DNA from 4 places in the Rhizobium sp. UGM030330-04 genome. Region 1 is predicted to be linked to each of the others. Evidence: riboswitches for the same ligand, from Rfam matches in the RefSeq annotation. Region 1 holds a riboswitch; each other region holds the start of a gene.
The links. Region 1 has a riboswitch for cobalamin ahead of bluB (5,6-dimethylbenzimidazole synthase). Riboswitches for the same ligand answer to the same signal wherever they lie in the genome.

Region 1 (4,640 bases):
CGCCTTATCCGGTGCTGGACGATATTCTGGAATGCCTTGTCGAGAAGGAAATGTCGGTCGAGGAAATTCTGGCGCGAGGCCATGATGTGGCAACCGTGCACCGGGTGGAGCATCTGCTCTATCTCGCCGAATACAAGCGCCGGCAATCGGCTCCGGGTGTGAAGATCACCAAGAAGAACTTTGGGCGTGACCGGCGTTATCCGATCACCAACCGGTTCCGGGATCGGTGATTAAGGCGGTTTCCGGAAGGGGGCCTTTAACGCCGGTCCTGTGTCATCCAGAGTAATTGTCTGTAAGGCGGCGCGGCAAGTTTCTTCTCCCCGCTGGGGAGAAGGTGGCCCGAAGGGTCGGATGAGGGGGCAACGTTGCCGTACCTCACGATCCTTGCCCCCTCATCCCGCTGCCGCGACCTTCTCCCCATCGGGGAGAAGAAACAAGCGGCATGCGCTCGGTCCACGATGGGGGTTCATGAATGGCGCAGAGAAAACCCCGCGCCACTCTTCACTCACCTCAAATAACCTGCCCCACATCGATGCGGTTGCCGTCAGGATCTTCAAACACGAAGGCCCTGAGGCCATAATCCTTGTCCTGCAGGGCCTTGATGATGCGCAGCCCATGGCTTTTGCAAATCTCATGCAGCGTATCGACATCGCTGACCAGCATATGCGCCACGTTGAAGGGCGCTGCCTTGTGGGTGGGCTGCAATGTCAGGTGCAATTCGGCATTGCCCTGTTTGAGGATCATGAAGCCGACGGGGTTGCCGTTTTCGAAGGTTTTTGTGAAGCCCAGCACACCGACATAAAAGTCATGGGCCTTTTCGATATTCTTGACAGGAAGCATTGCGGCGATCCGCCCGAAGCGGATGCCGTGATCGGCGATGGTATTCATCGCGGAACCTCGGATCTGGGAGAAACGGGAAGGGTTACGGGCGGTGCCGGAACGCTGGCGTTTTTTCCGATTTGAATTTGCAGGACGGTGCCTGCGGCCATAGGATCATAATCACCATGGCGGCGAAAGCAAACGGAATGTCTGCGTCTGCCAAGGGTTCGTCCAGACTATCGACAGCCCCGGGAGGCAGCATGCGCAGTTCCATCGAAATCTTCAACATCCGCACCCGGCAGATGCGGGTGGTGTGGCAGACGCCGGAGCTGTTCGAAGCGCCGAACTGGTCGCCGGATGGCAAATATCTGCTGTTGAACAGCGAGGGGTTGCTCTATCGCCTGTCTCCATCCGGTGATGCTTCACCGGAGAAGGTCGATACCGGTTTTGCGACGCAATGCAACAACGACCACGGCATTTCGCCTGATGGTTCGCTTTATGCCATTTCCGACAAGGTGGAATTCGGCAAGAGCGCCATTTATCTTCTGCCATCGGCGGGCGGTGCGCCAAGGCTGATGACGAAAAACCTTCCTTCCTACTGGCATGGCTGGGCGCCGAACGGCAAGAGTTTCGCCTATTGCGGCATTCGCGATCAGGTCTTCGACATCTATTCCATGGATATCGACAGCGGTATCGAGACGCGCCTGACCCATGGCGAGGGCCGCAACGACGGGCCGGATTATTCGCCCGATGGTGCGTGGGTCTATTTCAATTCCAGCCGCACCGGACTGATGCAGATCTGGCGGGTGCGGGTGGATGGCTCCGCTGTGGAGCGCATTACCGACAGTTCCTATGGTGACTGGTTTCCGCACCCGTCTCCCAAAGGTGACAAGGTGGTGTTCGTCTCCTATGACGGCGACGTTTTCGACCATCCGCGTGATCTCGATGTGCGCGTGCGGCTGATGGATATGGATGGCGGTAATGTCGAAACGCTGTTTGCGCTTTTCGGCGGCCAGGGCACGATGAACTCGCCCAACTGGTCGCCGGACGGTGATGAGTTCGCTTATGTGCGTTATTTCCCAGTGGGGTAATGTGATTGCGGTTTCGTCAAGGTCACATTGCCGCACCGCCTTAGCGATACTTGCATTCGCAAGTCTTCTTGATCATAAGTTTCCTCGTCAGGTGCCCGCCCTTGTGGCGGGAGAATCGGGAATCCGGTGAAAGACCGGAACGTGCCCAGCGCTGTGAGGCGGATGCTCTTTTCACAAGCCACTGAAGTCATTCGGGAAGGCGAAGAGGGCGGATGAAGCCGAGTCAGAAGACCGGCCTGACAGGATAGACCGAACCGCGCGGACGGCGGCAGGTTGCTGAAGAGGCGCGTCGTGCATGCGAAAACCGGCATGGTTTCGGCATCCGCGCGCCCGCATTGTTGGGGTTAAACGATGCCGACCGACCCGTCCGCTGGTAATCCATTGCAAGCCAGCCCATTCGATCATGCGCTTTCGCCCGCCCAGCCGTTCTCCGGTGCGGAGCGGGAGGCGATCTACCGCGCCATCGAGACACGCCGCGATGTGCGCGACCAGTTCCTGCCTGATCCGCTGCCGGATGAGCTTGTCGAGCGTCTCCTGAAGGCGGCGCATTCGGCTCCCTCTGTCGGTTTCATGCAGCCGTGGAATTTCACGCTCGTCACCGATGGCGCCGTGCGCCAGGCCGCCTTTGTGGCCTTCAGCCGGGCCAATGAGGAGGCGGCGGCGATGTTTGCGGGCGAGCGGCAGGCGCTTTATCGCAGTCTCAAGCTCGAAGGCATCCGCAAGGCGCCGCTCAGCATCTGCGTCACCTGCGATCCCACACGCGGCGGTAAAGTGGTGCTGGGGCGCACCCACAATCCGCGCACGGATGTCTATTCCACCGTCTGCGCCATCCAGAACCTCTGGCTCGCCGCCCGCGCCGAAGGCGTCGGCGTCGGCTGGGTCAGTATTTTCCACGACAGCGATATTCGCGCCATTCTCGATATTCCCGAGCATATCGAAATTGTCGCCTGGCTGTGCCTTGGCCGGGTCAACGAACTTTATACCGAACCGGAACTGGCGGTGAAGGGCTGGCGCCAGCGTGTGCCGCTGGAGGAACTGGTGTTTCGCAACCGCTGGGGTGGGCGGTAAGAAATGTGATGCGCATAGCGTCGCCTCTCGTTTCACAACGCACGTTTGGGCATGATGGCGGAGGAGAGGAAACGCTGCTTTTTGACGCAGCAGCGGCCGCGCGTTTCTTCTCCCCGGCCGGGGAGAAGGTGGCCCGAAGGGTCGGATGAGGGGGCTAGCTCTCGGTATATCTCTACCCTCGCTCCCTCATTCCGCTGCAGCGGACTTCTCCCCCTCGGGGAGAAGAAACAAGGGGTGGGCGCTCGCCCCGTTGCGCGGGCGGAAGAGATTTCACTGCTGTGGCTGAATGCCTTTCAGAGCCGGGTTCTTCAGGTCGATCCGGCCCGTCTGGTCAGGCAGGAATTTCGGGCCGATGACGCGCACCCTGGTGTCGTTCGGATCATAGTCGCGTTCAGGAACGGGTTGCTCCGGCGGCTTTGCGGCCTGCTGTTCAGCGGGTTTCCGGGGCTTGTCACCTTGCGGTGATGGAATTCTGGTGATGCCGGAATAGGGCTTTTCGGATTCCGGCCGGGCGGCCTCTTCCTGCTTCTGCATGTCCTCGTGATAGGCGGCCATATTGCAGGCGCAGCCCGGCGCCTTTGCCGAGGCGTTCCTGTAGGCAAAGGCGGTTGGCAGGTCCTTGTAGGGTTTGCCGGTTTCGGCGGAGACCATGTCGGCGGTTTCCTGATCCGTCATGGAGTGAAAATAAAGCTCGGTCTGTGTGCCCGGGCACATTTTCTGGCACTGCTCCGCCTGGGCGCGGAAATCGAGCGGCGAAGCGTTGGAGGCGATCGGGAAAAACGAGCCGTCGCAGGTGCGCACGCAGAGTGTGCGAAGCCCGCCCTCGGCGGCGGCGTTGGGGTAGGGCGATAGCCCCGCCTGTCCCGGCTCACCACCGTTCTGCCGGAAGGCATCGGGATAACGCGTCACATCGGGCGCAGGCGACACTTGCGGGTTGATATCCTCTGCGGGGCTGCAGCCATTGGCATCGAGGGCCGCGAGAATGCGCTGGCGCCTGATGTCGCCGTCGTCACTGCGCGCGGCCGCCATGGCATCGTCGCGGTCGCGGATGATGGCGTCGCGTTCGGCTTCGGCATCCGCCAGCGCATCGCCGATCTCGGTGCAGAGGCCGGCATTGGGGTTGCCGTAGACAACGACGCTGCCGGATGAGCAGCCATAGCCGCGCAGGTCGTTCCTGATCTTGCGGATGACGATGTTCTGGCGGGCGAGCGCATTGGCGTAACGCCGAACCTCGGCCGTATTGCCGATGACACGTGGCGGTTCGCGCAATTGCGCATAAAGCGTATCGCAGACCTGATCCGCGAAAGCGGCGGCCGGGGCGAGGAAAACAAGGGGAAGCAGGAGGCCGATGATGCGGCTGCGCCGGGTCAATTGTGCGATCCGTTCGATGTCCCCGGCCGGTGGCAGGGGTGTTATACTTCACGAAATCCGTATTTCAGGAAGATAACATAAGCTGTTGCCGCAAGGCGGCAACAGCCTGTTCAAAATTGCGTTAATGCGGCCTCTATCACACCGAAGGATGCGAGGCCTGCACTACGGCAAACGCTGCCATGTTGACGACGCCGCGCGAGGTGACGCTGGGCGACAGGATGTGGGCGGGCAGGGCCGTGCCGAGCAGGATTGGGCCGACATGCAGGCCCTCCGTCAGCGTGCGGGTGACGC
Region 2 (4,640 bases), on a different contig from region 1:
CTCAAGCCGATCGCCATCACCAGGGACAATCTGAACGTCGTCATCGACGCCGGCTGGATCAAGAAGGAAACGGCCTGCCAGGGTGTGAAGGCCGGAACCGTCAAAGCCTGCGATTGATCGAATAGGCCGCGGTTCGGGCGCTGCGCCATGGTTCATGGCGCGGCGCCTTTTAGAGCATTTCCAGGAAAAGTAGGCCCCGGTTTTCCGTCCGGAAATGTGCCAGAACAAAGCGTTGGAGCGTTTTCGCGATTCAGGGAAAAGCGAAAGCGCTCCAAGATGTGAGGAGCACCGGCAGTACATGGCCGATATGACCCAATCCAATTCCACAGCGTCGCAAAAGACGGAAAAGACAGGCTCGATAACGCGCTTCATCAGCGCAACCGAGCTGGATACCAGACTGCTCGGCATGGTCGGCGCGCTTCTTCTGATCTGGATCGGATTTCATATCCTGTCCGGCGGCCTGTTCCTGACGCCGCGAAACCTCTGGAACCTCTCGGTGCAGACCGCCTCCGTCGCTGTCATGGCAACCGGCATGGTGCTTGTTATCGTTACCCGCAATATCGATCTGTCGGTTGGGTCGATCCTCGGTTTTTCCGGCATGATCATGGGTGTCATGCAGGCGGAAATCCTGCCGCAGATACTCGGTTTCGAACATTGGGCCACATGGATCGTCACGCTTCTCACCGGCATTCTCGTTGGCGGCGCGATCGGCATGTTGCAGGGCTCCATCGTCGCCTTCCTCAACGTGCCGTCCTTCATCGTCACGCTTGGTGGCCTGCTGGTCTGGCGCGGCGGCACGTGGTTCATCACCAGCGGCCGCACCGTGGCGCCGATGGATTCCACCTTCCGCCTGATGGGCGGCGGCACCAGCGGTTCGATCGGTGCGACATGGAGCTGGATCGCGGCCGTCGTCGCCTGCATCGCCATTGTGGCGGCCATCCTCAATTCCCGCCACCAGCGCCGCCGCTTCGGCTTTCCATTGCGGCCCGTCTGGGCGGAATATTTTCTGGTGGCGCTCGGCTGCCTCGTCGTCATCGGCTTCGTAACCGTGGTCAACAGCTACCCATGGCCGGTCAACATCGCCCGCAACTATGCCGATGCCAATGGTATCGCCTGGCCTGAAGGCGGTCTGTTCATTTCGCACGGCATCGCCATTCCGGTGCTGATGGCGCTTGCCGTCGGTGCGGTCATGACCTTTATCGCCACACGGCTGCGTTTCGGGCGTTATGTCTTCGCCATCGGCGGCAATCCGGAAGCAGCCGAACTCGCCGGCATCAAGACCCGCTGGGTGACGGTAAAGATCTTCACGCTGATGGGCGTTCTGTGCGCCATCGCCGCAGCCATCTCCACCGCCCGCCTCAACGCGGCCACCAATGCCCAGGGCGAACTGGACGAGCTTTATACCATCGCGGCGGCCGTCATCGGCGGCACCTCGCTTGCCGGCGGTGTCGGCACCATAGCGGGCGCGATGCTCGGCGCGCTCGTCATGCAATCGCTGCAATCCGGCATGGTGCTGGTGGGCATCGATACGCCCTTCCAGCGCATCGTCGTCGGTGTGGTCCTGGTCGTCGCCGTCTGGCTCGACACCATCTACCGCGCCCGCGCCAAGTAAGAACCGAGGAGAACTCCTATGACCGACCAAGTCACGCCCCTCGTGGAAATGCGCAATATTTCCATTTCCTTCGGCGGCATCCATGCGGTGGAAAACGCCTCTGTCGATCTTTTCCCCGGTGAGGTGGTCGCCCTTCTCGGCCACAACGGCGCGGGTAAATCGACCCTTATCAAGATTCTTTCCGGCGCTTACCGGCGCGATGGCGGCGATATCCTCATCAATGGCGAGGATGCCGATATCCGCAATCCCCGCGACGCCAAGAAATACGGTATCGAGACCATCTACCAGACGCTTGCCGTGGCCGATAATGTCGATGCGGCCGCCAATCTTTATCTCGGCCGCGAGCTGAAGACGAAATGGGGCACGCTTGACGATGTCGCCATGGAGGCTTCCGCCCGCGAGGTGATGGGGCGTCTCAACCCGAATTTCCGGCGGTTCAAGGAACCGGTGAAGGCACTGTCCGGCGGCCAGCGGCAATCCGTCGCCATTGCCCGCGCCATTCTGTTCGATGCCCGCATCCTCATCATGGACGAGCCGACCGCCGCACTCGGGCCGCAGGAAACGGCGCAGGTGGGCGATCTGGTCAAGGAGCTGAAGCGGCAGGGCATCGGCATCTTCCTCATCAGCCACGATATTCACGACGTTTTCGATCTGGCCGACAGGGTCTTCGTGATGAAGAACGGCAAGGTGGTGGGCCATGCCCGCACGCAGGATGTCACCAAGGACGAGGTGCTTGGCATGATCATTCTGGGCAAGGTGCCGGCGGGTGCTGTGCCAGGCCCCGGTGCGGTCGTATCCTGAATTCAGAGAAATAAAGATATAAAGATTTCTTTATGTCTATTGACATTGTGGCGCCCGTGGTGAGAAATGCGGGTGTCATGGTTCTCCGGGCTTGTTTGTTCGATCCCGGAGCTAAGAGGGAATACGGTGCGCCGACGATCGGCAAGACCGGAGCTGCCCCCGCAACTGTAAGCGGCGAGCCTTTGTCCAACATGTCACTGGGATAAACCCCGGGAAGACGGGCAAAGGCGACGACCCGTAAGCCAGGAGACCTGCCAGGACAAAATAACGTCCACGGGCGGGGTGTCCCGGTGGTTGCTGCAATGGTCCGGCACAGGCCGGGCCTGCACGCGTCCGCTTTACCCATGCCCCCACAACCAAATGGGGTATGACAATGCCAGACAAGACCATTCCAGTCGCATCGCTCGGTTTTCCGAGGATCGGACGCCATCGCGAACTGAAGTTCGCGCTTGAAGGCTTCTGGTCCGGCAAGATTTCCGAGACGGAACTGCTCGAAACCGCTGCCCGGCTGCGCGCCGAAAACTGGGCGCTTCAGCAGCAAAAGGGGATTACCCATATCCCCTCCAATGATTTCTCCCTCTACGACCATGTTCTTGATACGGCCGTGATGGTGGGTGCCATTCCCTCGGTTTACGAATGGACGGGTGGAGATGTCTCCCTGTCGACCTATTTCGCCATGGCGCGCGGCAGCCAGAGCGAGGCCCATGCGGATTGCGGCCATGCTCACGGGCAAAATACCCGTCACGGTCGGGGCGTTCCGGCGCTGGAAATGACCAAGTGGTTCGATACGAATTATCATTACATGGTGCCGGAGGTTTCCGGGGATCAGCATTTCGTGCTCACCTCGCAAAAGCCCGTCGAGCATTTCCTTGAGGCGAAGGCGCTTGGTATTCACACTCGTCCCGTTATCCTCGGACCGGTCACCTTCCTGAAGCTCGCCAAGGCGCGGGAGGCCGCGTTCAAGCCGCTCGATCTGCTGGCGAAGCTGCTGCCGGTTTATGCAGAATTGCTGCGCCGCCTGCAGGCCGCCGGTGCCGACTGGGTGCAGATTGACGAACCGGTTGCGGTGCTGGATCTTTCCGAAGGTGAGCGCCATGCGCTTGCCGTCGCCTATCAGGCCCTGTCGAAAGCCGCGCCGGACCTGAAAATCCTGCTCGCCACCTATTTCGGTGGGCTCGAGGACAATCTCGAAGCTGTCACGGTGCTGCCGGTTGCGGGCCTTCATGTGGATCTGGTGCGAGCACCCGGCGCATTCGAGGCGGTGTTGAAGGCGTTGCCCGCCGGCCGGGTCCTCTCCCTCGGCGTTATTGATGGTCGCAACATCTGGCGTGCCGATCTTGCCGCAATCGTCACGCGGCTGGAGGTGGCCATTGCCGCGCGGGGTCTGGAAGCGTTTCAAATCGCGCCTTCCTGCTCGCTGCTGCATGTTCCGGTCGATCTCGAACTGGAAACCGGCCTCGACGCCGATCTGAAAAGCTGGCTTTCCTTCGCCACCCAGAAGCTCGATGAGCTTGCCACACTTGGCAAGGCTCTAGGTGAGGGCAAGGCCACTGTTGCGGCGGAACTGGAGGCTGCCTCGAAAGCGGTTGCCGCACGCGCATCCTCACCAAAGGTGACGGATGCCACCGTGCAAAAGCGTATCGCAACGATTGGCGAGGCCGACAGGAAACGGGTGAGCCCATTTGCCGAGCGCCAGAAGGTGCAGTCACAGGCCATTGCGCTGCCGCTTTTCCCGACGACGACCATCGGTTCCTTCCCGCAGACGCCAGAGGTGCGCAAGGCCCGCTCCGCACATTCGAAGGGGGCGCTGACCGATGCGCAATACGAAGGTTTCCTGCAGAAGGAAACCGAAGCGACCATTCGCTGGCAGGAGGAAATCGGCCTTGATGTTCTCGTCCACGGTGAGTTTGAACGCAACGACATGGTGCAATATTTCGGTGAACAGCTTTCCGGCTTCGCCTTCACCCGGCATGCATGGGTGCAGAGTTACGGCTCGCGTTACGTCCGCCCGCCGATCATCTTTGGTGATGTGGCGCGGCCGAAACCCATGACGGTTCGCTGGTGGGAATATTCGCAGTCACTCACTGATAAGCCCGTCAAGGGCATGTTGACCGGCCCGGTGACGATCCTCAACTGGTCGTTCGTCCGCGATGATATCGCAAGAAGCCTGACGTGCCGCCAGATCGCGCTCGCCATTCGCGATGAGGTCAATGATCTCGAGGCTGCC
Region 3 (4,640 bases), on a different contig from region 1:
GGCGCCTCCGTCGGGCTCGAGGCCGGTTATACGCAGATTGCCAGCGGCGTCGCCTCGAAGATCGGCATCAAGCTGAAGCTGCGGCGAGGGGACATGCGCATCCTTGTCGGCTGCGGCGCGGCGGGAGCGATTGCGGCCGCCTTCAATGCGCCTCTGACCGGAGCGTTCTACGCCATCGAACTCATCATCGGCACCTACACCGTCGTCACGCTTGCGCCGCTCATCGTCTCGGCGCTGGTCGCCACCACTGTCATCGGTGTTATTGGCGGTCACGGCATATCGATCGATATTATCGATGCCAGCCGCGTGACACCGGCGGATTATGTGCCGGCGATCTTTCTTGGCATCGTGTGCGCGGCGATCGGTATCGTGCTCATGCAGACGGTGTCCTTCATCGAGGAGACGGCGCGCAAGAGCGCCATTCCCGGCTGGCTGCGCCCTGCCATTGGCGGCGTGGCGGTGGGCGGTCTCGCGCTGATTTCGCCGCAGGTGCTGTCAAGCGGCCATGGGGCGCTGCATCTCAATATCGATGCGGAGCTGACGATATACGGGCTGGCCGGACTGTTTCTGCTGAAGGCGGCGGCCAGCGCCATCTCCATCGGTTCGAATTTCCGTGGTGGCCTGTTTTTCGCCTCGCTGTTCATGGGCTCGCTGCTTGGCAAGATTTTCGCGCTCTGCGCACCCTATATCGGCTATGGGTCGACATCGCCGATCGTTTATGCCGTGATCGGCATGAGCGCCTTTGCCGCTGCCATTATCGGCGGTCCACTGACGATGACATTTCTGGCGCTGGAGCTGACCGGCGACTTCCAGATCACCGCGCTGGTACTGGCAGCCGTCATCACCACCTCGCTCGTGGTGCGCACCACCTTCGGTTATTCTTTCGCGACCTGGCGTTTTCATCTCCGGGGCGAGAGCATTCGCAGCGCCCATGATATTGGCTGGATCCGCGATCTCACCGTCGGCAGGATGATGCGCGCCGATATCCGCAAGGCCAATGTCAGCATGGGGCTTGCGGCCTTCAAGGAGAAATTCCCGCTCGGTTCGACGCAACGGGTGATCATGACCCATGATGACGGACGTTATGCCGGCATCGTCCTCGTGCCGGAAATCTACGCCGATCCGATGGATCGCGACCCGAGCAAGATCAGCCTCGAAACCTACCTGCAATACAAGAACGACGTGCTGCTGCCGACCATGAATGCCCGTCAGGCGGCCGCCGCCTTCGACGCCACGGAAAGCGAAGCGCTGGTCGTCGTCAATGACAAGATCGAGAACCGCCCGGTCGGCCTGCTCACCGAAAGCCATACGCTCAGGCGCTACAGCGAAGAGCTCGAATTGAGGCGCCGGGAGGCTTCCGGTGAGTTATAAACAAGATTAGAAAAGCACCTTTATTAATTGATATTTATATGAAATTACAAGTCATCAATACGTTCTCCGGATCGAAGAGGCTGACATGGTGCAATCGATAGTCGGTCGCTTTCTGTCGGCAACGGCCGAAACATAAGTTTACGCGCAGCCCGGCGCCGCTTGTCTAATCGTACAAAACCATGTCGCCCAAGGCCGTGCTGTCCTCGTCTGGAAGCGGCGATCCGTAAGTGGCCGCAGCGGTCACCGTTGCATCGATTGCCGGTCTGTTATCGGGGAGCGTCCTTGCGGCAAAAACAGCAAGGACAAGCAGCGCCAGTCTGAAGGCGATGGCGCGGAGAAGGGCTTCGGAGGCGTCCATGGATCGTCGTTCCGGGTCAATAAAACTATGGCGACAATGATCGCCATCCGTGACTCCGCACAATGCGGAAGATACAAGGGAGCCCTTAGGATAATCCGAAGGGTCCCGACTGGAGGGGGCGAATGCGCTTCGACTTGACCGATCTCCGTCTGTTCCTTCACGTGGTCGAGGCGGAAAGTATTACGCAGGGAGCAGACCGCACGGGGATGGCCTTGCCCTCCGCCAGCGCGCGTATCCGCGGCATGGAGGAGATGAGCGGCGTATCGCTTCTCGACCGGGGTGCCCGTGGCGTCAGGGTGACGCCGGCGGGGGAGGCTCTGGCCCACCATGCCCGTATCGTTCTCGGGCAGATGGAACAGATGAGGGGCGATCTCCAGCTTTATGCGCGGGGCCTGCGGGGGCAGGTCCGGATATTCTCGGGGCGGGCGGCAATGGCGCATCTTCCCGGCGCTCTCCGGCAATATCTCGTGGATCACCCGACAATCGACATAGACCTCGAGGAACGCCAGAGCCCCGATGTGGTTGCGGCCGTCGCCGCCGGGCAAGCGGATATCGGCATTGCGGCGGACACGACCGACACGGGAACGCTGGAAACACGGCCTTTCGAGATCGACAGGCTGGTTGTGATCACACCTGCCAGCCATGCACTCGCGGCCCGGAATATGGTGACTTTCGCGGAGCTTCTCGACGAACCTTTTGTCGGTCTGCCTGCGGAAAGCGCGCTTCAGGGGCATCTGGCAATCCATGCGGCGCGTGAAGGCCGGCCGTTCAAACTGCGTATCCGTCTGGATAGTTTCGAGGATATCTGCGCCATGGTCAGCAGCGGCGTCGGGCTCGCCATCGTGCCGGAGGTTTATGCCCGTCGATATCAGGCCGATTTGTCCTTCAAGACCGTCGCGATCTCCGACGTCTGGGCACGCCGTCATCTTCTTATCTGCGCGCGAAGTTTCGCCGGGCTTCCCGTGCATGCCCGAGCCGTGGTCGATTATCTGACGATGGCGAAAGGTCGGGGCTGAGGCCATCCGACATCCGGTCACATCAGTCTCAACAGCCTGTTTCACAAGAGAGAGCCTTGACGACGTCACGTGCCACGTGTTTAACGTTATTTTATAACGTAACATTACCGCAAAGCTTTGTTGCGCAGAAATCAGACTACCCGTGCAGGCGGTTGACAGTGACCGGCGGCAGTGTAGGGTCGCTCCGTCATGGTTCTTCCGCCGCCCGGCGGAAGCTAAGAGGGAATCCGGTTAAATTCCGGAGCTGTCCCGCAACTGTAAGCGGTGAGCCTATCGCCCACGATGTCACTGGCAGCGATGCCGGGAAGACAGGTGAGACGGCCTCGACCCGCAAGCCAGGAGACCTGCCTGACATCATGTAATTCCGTGGTCGGGGGGTGCCATGGGAATGATGGCTGTTTCCGGTCTTTAGCCGGAGACCCTGTCATTTTCGACGCCGCCTCGTGAATGAGGCAATGTGACAGACAGTATCCAACCAACCCAATACGAGCCGTCCGCGCCCGACGCCGTGCTGCTGGTCGCGAAGTCCGCCTTTGCCGCCGCGCCTCATCAGGACATGCAGCGTCTGGCAATGCAGGCTGAAGGGCTTTGCGGCGCAAGGACCGTTCGCATCGCCTTCACGGAACAGGGAACACCGTCACTCCGCGAAGCGCTGCTTAATCTGATCGATGAGGATGTCGGCCATATCCTGATCATTCCACTGATTCTGCCGCTGGAGCCCAGTTTTCACAACTGGATGACGAAGACACTGAAACGATGGCGGGCAGGCGACGTCAGGCCGTGGCCGTCCCTTTCCATAACAGCAAGCCCCACAGCGAGCGGCCTGATGGCGCGTCTGCTTGAAGATCTTGCCGAAACGGCGCAGGCGCTTGACCTCTCTGGGCCTGTTCGCCCGGCTGGCGAGGGATCGCTGGTCCCGGCACAGAAGCGCCGCGTGCTCGTCTGCCAGGGTGGTCCGTGCAATTCGGCGGGTGCGGATGCGATCTGGGGCCATCTGCGCAACCAGCAGGAGCGACAGAAGCTTCGGATTACGGGTGAGGGCACCATGACCGCCAAGTCCACCTGTCTTGGCCCCTGCAACCTTGCGCCCGTCCTGCAGGTCTTTCCCGAGGGCACCTATTATGGCGGCGTCACGGAAGAGGCAGTCGACCGTATCGTTGCCGAACACCTGCTGGGTGGCCGCGTCGTTGACGATTTCGCCTACCACCCGACCGGCCGCAAACAGCGGCTTCGTAATCTGTCCGAATAGCATGAGAGGAAATAGAATGTCGGCAAAGAGCTTTTCACGTCTGGCCGCGGCCGGGCTTGCGGCCCTGATCACGGGTGTGGGCGCCAGCGCTCTCGCCACCGAGCCATTGCGCGTTGGCGCCACCTACATCACGAGCGGCCTCGACCCGGCAAAGGGATCGAACGGCTGGGCGCTCGTCAGCCACGGCGTGGGTGAAAACCTCTTCACCGTCGACCGGGAAGGGCGGCTTGTGCCCGGTCTTGCCGAAAAAGTGGAACGCACCGGCGATCTCAGCTGGACAGTGACGCTGAAACCGGGCCACGCCTTTTCCGATGGTTCGCCTGTAACGGCGGCTGCACTTGCCGCCGGTTTCGACCACACATTTGCGACCAACAAGGCGGCGCTGGCAACGGGTGGAAAGCTGGATTTCAAGGCGGCCGATGACCTGACGCTGATGATTACCACGGAAAAGCCGGTGGCTTTTCTTCAGGCGCTTTTCGCGGAATGGCCGCTGATCGCCTACAAGCCTGCAACCGACGGGAAGGCGCTGTTCACCGGGCCGTATCAGATTGCGGATTTCAAGGCGGATACATCACTGACGCTCACGCCGAACATCCATTTTGCCGATGCGGATGCCCGTTCTCCGGTTGACTTTCGCAGGTTCGGC
Region 4 (4,640 bases), on a different contig from region 1:
CTGCGCATCATAATTCAGTTCCGAACGCTGGCCGCCAAGCCGCTTCAGCCAGGCGCTGCGCTGGTGATCATCCGCGAAAAGACCGTGAATATAGGTGCCGAAGACGCGGCCGTCCGGCGATAACGCTCCATCGGCATGTCCGTTGACTATCGAAAACGGCTGGCTGTTTCCAGCGCTTCTGGTTTCACCGACATGCATTTCATAGCCGGATAAATCAACGCCATCGAAAGTCGCTCCGCTCACGGAGACCAGTCGCTTGTCTCCGGTCAGAACCGTGTCGACATCCAGCAGACCAAGCCCGGCAACCGTCGCCGGCGGTCCTTCGATGCCCTCGGGATCGGCAACGGTTTTTCCAAGCATCTGGTATCCGCCGCAAAGCCCGAGAACATAACCGCCGCGCCGGGCATGGGCCTTTATATCGATATCGAGACCCGCATCTTTGAGCACGGCGAGATCGGCGATGGTGGATTTCGAGCCGCAAAGCAGCACCAGCCGGCAATCGGCTGGAATTGTCTCGCCCGGCCGTATGCGGATCAGCTCCACATCCGGTTCCATGTCGAGGGGATCGAGATCATCGAAATTGGAAATATGCGGCAGGATTGGCACGGCGACGCGGATTTTTGCACCGGCTTTTTGCTGTGCCGGGCCGGATAGTCCGAGCGCATCCTCTGCGGGCAGTTTCGCGGCGTCGGAAAAATGCGGCAGAAGCCCTATGGAAGCCCAGCCGGTCTTTTCCGCAATCATCCGCATGCCATCGGAAAACAGTGCGGGATCGCCGCGAAAACGGTTGACGATGAAGCCCGCGATCATTGTCGCATCATCGTTTTCGAGCACGGTTTTGGTGCCGACAAGGCTGGCGATGACGCCGCCCCGGTCGATATCGCCGATCAGGATGACGGGGGCATCGGCTGCGCGGGCGAAACCCATATTGGCGATGTCATTGGCGCGCAGGTTGATTTCAGACGCGCTGCCCGCCCCTTCCACCAGCACCAGATCGGCCTGTTGTTTCAGGTGTTCAAAGCTCTCCAGCACGCGCGGCATCAGCCCGGCCTTCATATGCTGATAATCGGCCGCTCTGGCATTGCCGACGATCTTGCCCTGCACCACCACCTGTGCGCCGGTTTCGCTCTGGGGTTTCAGGAGTACCGGGTTCATGTGAACCGAGAGCGGTACACCCGCCGCCCGTGCCTGCAACGCCTGCGCACGGCCGATCTCGCCGCCATCGGCGGTCACCGCCGCGTTGTTAGACATGTTCTGTGGCTTGAACGGCATGACGGACAGGCCGCGCCGGGTGAAGGCCCGGGCAAGGCCAGCCACCATCAGCGATTTGCCGACATCCGAGCCGGTTCCCTGAAACATCAGCACCCGCGCGGTCATGTCAGAATTCTATCCCGGCCTGCGCCTTCACACCCGCCTTGAAGTGATGTTTCACCAGCGTCATCTCCGTCACCATATCGGCGGCGTCGATCAGTGGTTGCTTGGCATTGCGACCGGTGACGATGACATGCAGATCGGGCCTGCGACTGGACAGGGTTTCAACGACGTCTTCCAGCGGCAGGTAGTCGTAACGTAGCGCGATGTTCAGTTCGTCGAGGATCAGGAGGCCGATGGTTTCGTCGGCCATCAGGGCCTTGGCTTCTTCCCAGGCCTTCGTGGCTGCGGCAACATCGCGCTTCAGATCCTGCGTGTCCCACGTGAAACCCTCGCCCATGGTGCGCCAGACAACCTTGTCGCCGAACAGCGTCAGGGCCTGCTGTTCGCCCGTCGACCATGCGCCCTTGATGAACTGCACGACGCCGACCCGCCGCCCGGTGCCGAGCATGCGTAGCGCAAGGCCGAAAGCAGCCGTGGACTTGCCCTTGCCGGGGCCGGTATTGACCATCAGCAGGCCTTTTTCGATGGTTTTTGCCGCGACTTCGGCATCCTGTACCGTCTTGCGGTTGACCATTTTCTGCCGGTGGCGTTCGGCTTCGCTGTCGCTGATGTCGCGTGTCATCGCATGTTCCTTCTTATCCAGCTGCGCGGGAACCGGTGTGCCCGCCATTCGGAGCGGCGACTATACCCAATTTGCCGCACCCGGCAATGTGCCGGCCGCAGGCCCCCGGCATTGACCCTTACGTCCGTTCGGCCTAAGGGTAACGAACTGACGGTCTTTTCCCGGCAACGGGAAAAGCTAAGAGGGAACACGGTTCCACCCGGAAAATGGGTTACTCCGTGGCTGCCCCCGCAACTGTAAGCGGTAAGCCCGCACCGTAAAGCCACTGGACCTTTGAAGATGGGTTCGGGAAGGCGGTGTCCGGGTGTTGATCGAGCCGCAAGCCAGGAGACCTGCCGTTTCAGGAAAAAACGTCTGCCGGGCGGGGTGCTCCGGTCAGTCGGTCAGATCGAACAGCCGGTTTGCGCCTGTCCGCGTGCCGTTTTCGATATCCGCACCCCCGAATATTTTTTTAATGGCGCGGGAAGCGGGACGGTTTGGATATTTCAGCGACATCTGCAGGCGCAGGCGGAAACACACAGGATGAAACAGCATCCGGCGTGACTGTCTTCGTTTGCCGAAGCTGTCGCGATGACGCCGATCCGAATGCCGAACCGCGTCCCGGTTCGCGTCTTGCCGATGCCACCATCGCGAAGGCGGAGGAATTCGGAATTGCCGTCCGTTCCGTCAATTGCCTCGCCAATTGCAAGCGTGGCCTCAGCGCCGTTCTGCGCAGCGCCGATGGCTGGTCCTATGTGTTCGGCGGCCTGACACCCGGTGACGCTGAAGACCTGCTGACTGGCGCAAGGCTGCTGGCCGCCGCCCCCGATGGCCTGATGCCCTGGCGCGGCCGCCCCGAACCGTTAAAGCGCGGCATGGTGGCGCGCATTCCCCCATTCGATTTTACCGAGGAGAGATTATGAGCACCCTTCTGGACCGCGTTCCCTGCACCATCGTCACCGGCTTTCTGGGGGCCGGAAAAACCACGCTGCTGCGCGGCCTGCTCGAAAAGCTGGATGGCAAGCGGCTCGCCATCATCGTCAATGAATTCGGCGATATCGGCATCGATGGCGAAATTCTCAAGGGCTGCGGTATTGAAAGCTGCCCGGAAGAAAACATCGTCGAACTGGCCAATGGCTGCATCTGCTGCACGGTGGCGGATGATTTCCAGCCCGCTATCGAACAAATCCTTAGCCGCCAGCCGAAGGTGGAGCATATCCTCATCGAAACGTCGGGTCTCGCCCTGCCGAAGCCGCTGGTGCAGGCCTTCCAGTGGCCGGCGATCAAGAGCCGCGTGACGGTGGATGCCGTGGTGGCCGTGGTGGATGGCGCAGCCCTTGCCGAGGGACAGGTTGCCCACGATATGGAAGCACTTGCCGCCCAGCGGGCCAATGACGAGGCGCTCGATCACGATGATCCGGTAGAGGAAGTTTTCGAGGATCAGGTCGCCTGCGCCGATCTTATCGTGCTGACCAAGGCCGATCTTCTTGACGATGCCGGTCTCGAGAAGGCGAAGGCTCATGTGCTCGAACACCTGCCAAGGGCGGCGAAGATCGTTGTCGCGTCGAATGGCGCCATCGATCCTGCCGTGCTGATCGGCCTTGGCCTTGCGGTGGAAGAGGATATCGAAAACCGCCGTACCCATCACGATGGCGCGTTCGACCATGAACACGACGATTTCGACAGCTTCGTCATCGACCTGCCGGCCGTGAGCGACCCGGAGGCGCTGGCAGCCCGCATCGCCGAGACGGCGGCTGCGGAAAATGTCCTGCGCATCAAGGGTTTCATCGAAGTTTCCGCAAAGCCGATGCGCCTGCAGGTGCAGGCTGTCGGCAGCCGCGTCAATCATTATTATGACCGCCCATGGGCGGCGGGTGAGGAACGCCGCAGCCGGCTCGTTATCATTGGTGAAAAGGGCATCAACCGCGAAAAGATCGAGCAGATGCTGGCCGCCTGACCGCTACGGACTTTTACTGGGAATGCCTTAGATGCATATTCTCGCCACCACATCCTCGTCCCTGGACGATCTGATCGAGCCGGTTGATCTCAACCAGCCCCGTTCGGATGTGGTGATGCTGTCTTTTTCGGCAAGCGATCTTGCCGGGCTGGAAAGGGCGTGGCGGCAGGCTGGCGATGTTCTCCCGTCGCTCTCCGCCGCCAACCTCTCCGAGCTTCGGCATCCCATGTCGGTCGATCTCTGGATCGAAAAGACGGCGGAGCGCGCCCGCGTTATCCTTATCCGGATTCTCGGTGGAGCGGATCGATGGCGCTATGGTGTCGATCAGCTTGCCATGATGGCCCGACGGCGCGGCATCAAGCTTCTGCTATTGCCGGGCGAATGCAGCGACAGGGACGAAAAGCTCGAAGCGGCCTCGACCGTGGACAGGCAGATACTGGCCTCTGCCCTTTCCTTTTTCCGTGAAGGGGGAAAGGCGAATATGGGCAGCCTTGCAACTGGTCTTGCGGCTCTGGCAAAGGATGGCGCGTGGCCGGATATCGAGGCCGAGCCTCTGCCGAAGGCCGGATTTTACCGGCCCGGGCAGGGTGTTGTCAGTCAAGCGGAAGCCCTTGCCGATTTTCCAGCCGATGCAGTCATACTGCCCATTCTCTTTTATCGCTCCATGCTGCTGGCGGCTGATGCAGCACCCGTGGATGCGCTCTTCCA

Region 2: it holds a riboswitch for cobalamin, as region 1 does, so the genes downstream of both, metE (5-methyltetrahydropteroyltriglutamate--homocysteine S-methyltransferase) here and bluB (5,6-dimethylbenzimidazole synthase) in region 1, are expected to answer to the same signal.
Region 3: it holds a riboswitch for cobalamin, as region 1 does, so the genes downstream of both, N434_RS18100 ((2Fe-2S) ferredoxin domain-containing protein) here and bluB (5,6-dimethylbenzimidazole synthase) in region 1, are expected to answer to the same signal.
Region 4: it holds a riboswitch for cobalamin, as region 1 does, so the genes downstream of both, N434_RS05605 (DUF1636 family protein) here and bluB (5,6-dimethylbenzimidazole synthase) in region 1, are expected to answer to the same signal.

The regions. Positions count from the first base shown of each region.
Region 1 is NZ_QKML01000004.1:282,710-287,349, forward strand. It holds gene N434_RS08430 (NAD+ synthase) at 1-230, shown strand, start outside; gene N434_RS08435 (glyoxalase superfamily protein) at 511-888, opposite strand; gene N434_RS08440 (TolB family protein) at 1,080-1,910, shown strand; cobalamin riboswitch at 1,983-2,164, shown strand; gene bluB (5,6-dimethylbenzimidazole synthase) at 2,262-2,978, shown strand; gene N434_RS08450 (DUF2865 domain-containing protein) at 3,249-4,349, opposite strand; gene N434_RS08455 (NADP-dependent malic enzyme) at 4,486-4,640, opposite strand, start outside.
Region 2 is NZ_QKML01000006.1:61,762-66,401, forward strand. It holds gene xylF (D-xylose ABC transporter substrate-binding protein) at 1-117, shown strand, start outside; gene N434_RS10880 (sugar ABC transporter permease) at 308-1,612, shown strand; gene N434_RS10885 (ATP-binding cassette domain-containing protein) at 1,631-2,413, shown strand; cobalamin riboswitch at 2,475-2,686, shown strand; gene metE (5-methyltetrahydropteroyltriglutamate--homocysteine S-methyltransferase) at 2,787-4,640, shown strand, end outside.
Region 3 is NZ_QKML01000012.1:15,177-19,816, forward strand. It holds gene N434_RS18085 (chloride channel protein) at 1-1,371, shown strand, start outside; gene N434_RS18090 (hypothetical protein) at 1,535-1,729, opposite strand; gene N434_RS18095 (LysR family transcriptional regulator) at 1,852-2,745, shown strand; cobalamin riboswitch at 2,918-3,111, shown strand; gene N434_RS18100 ((2Fe-2S) ferredoxin domain-containing protein) at 3,203-3,994, shown strand; gene N434_RS18105 (ABC transporter substrate-binding protein) at 4,011-4,640, shown strand, end outside.
Region 4 is NZ_QKML01000003.1:86,017-90,656, forward strand. It holds gene N434_RS05595 (cobyric acid synthase) at 1-1,377, opposite strand, end outside; gene cobO (cob(I)yrinic acid a,c-diamide adenosyltransferase) at 1,379-1,996, opposite strand; cobalamin riboswitch at 2,131-2,350, shown strand; gene N434_RS25710 (hypothetical protein) at 2,372-2,530, opposite strand; gene N434_RS05605 (DUF1636 family protein) at 2,473-2,898, shown strand; gene cobW (cobalamin biosynthesis protein CobW) at 2,895-3,932, shown strand; gene cobN (cobaltochelatase subunit CobN) at 3,964-4,640, shown strand, end outside.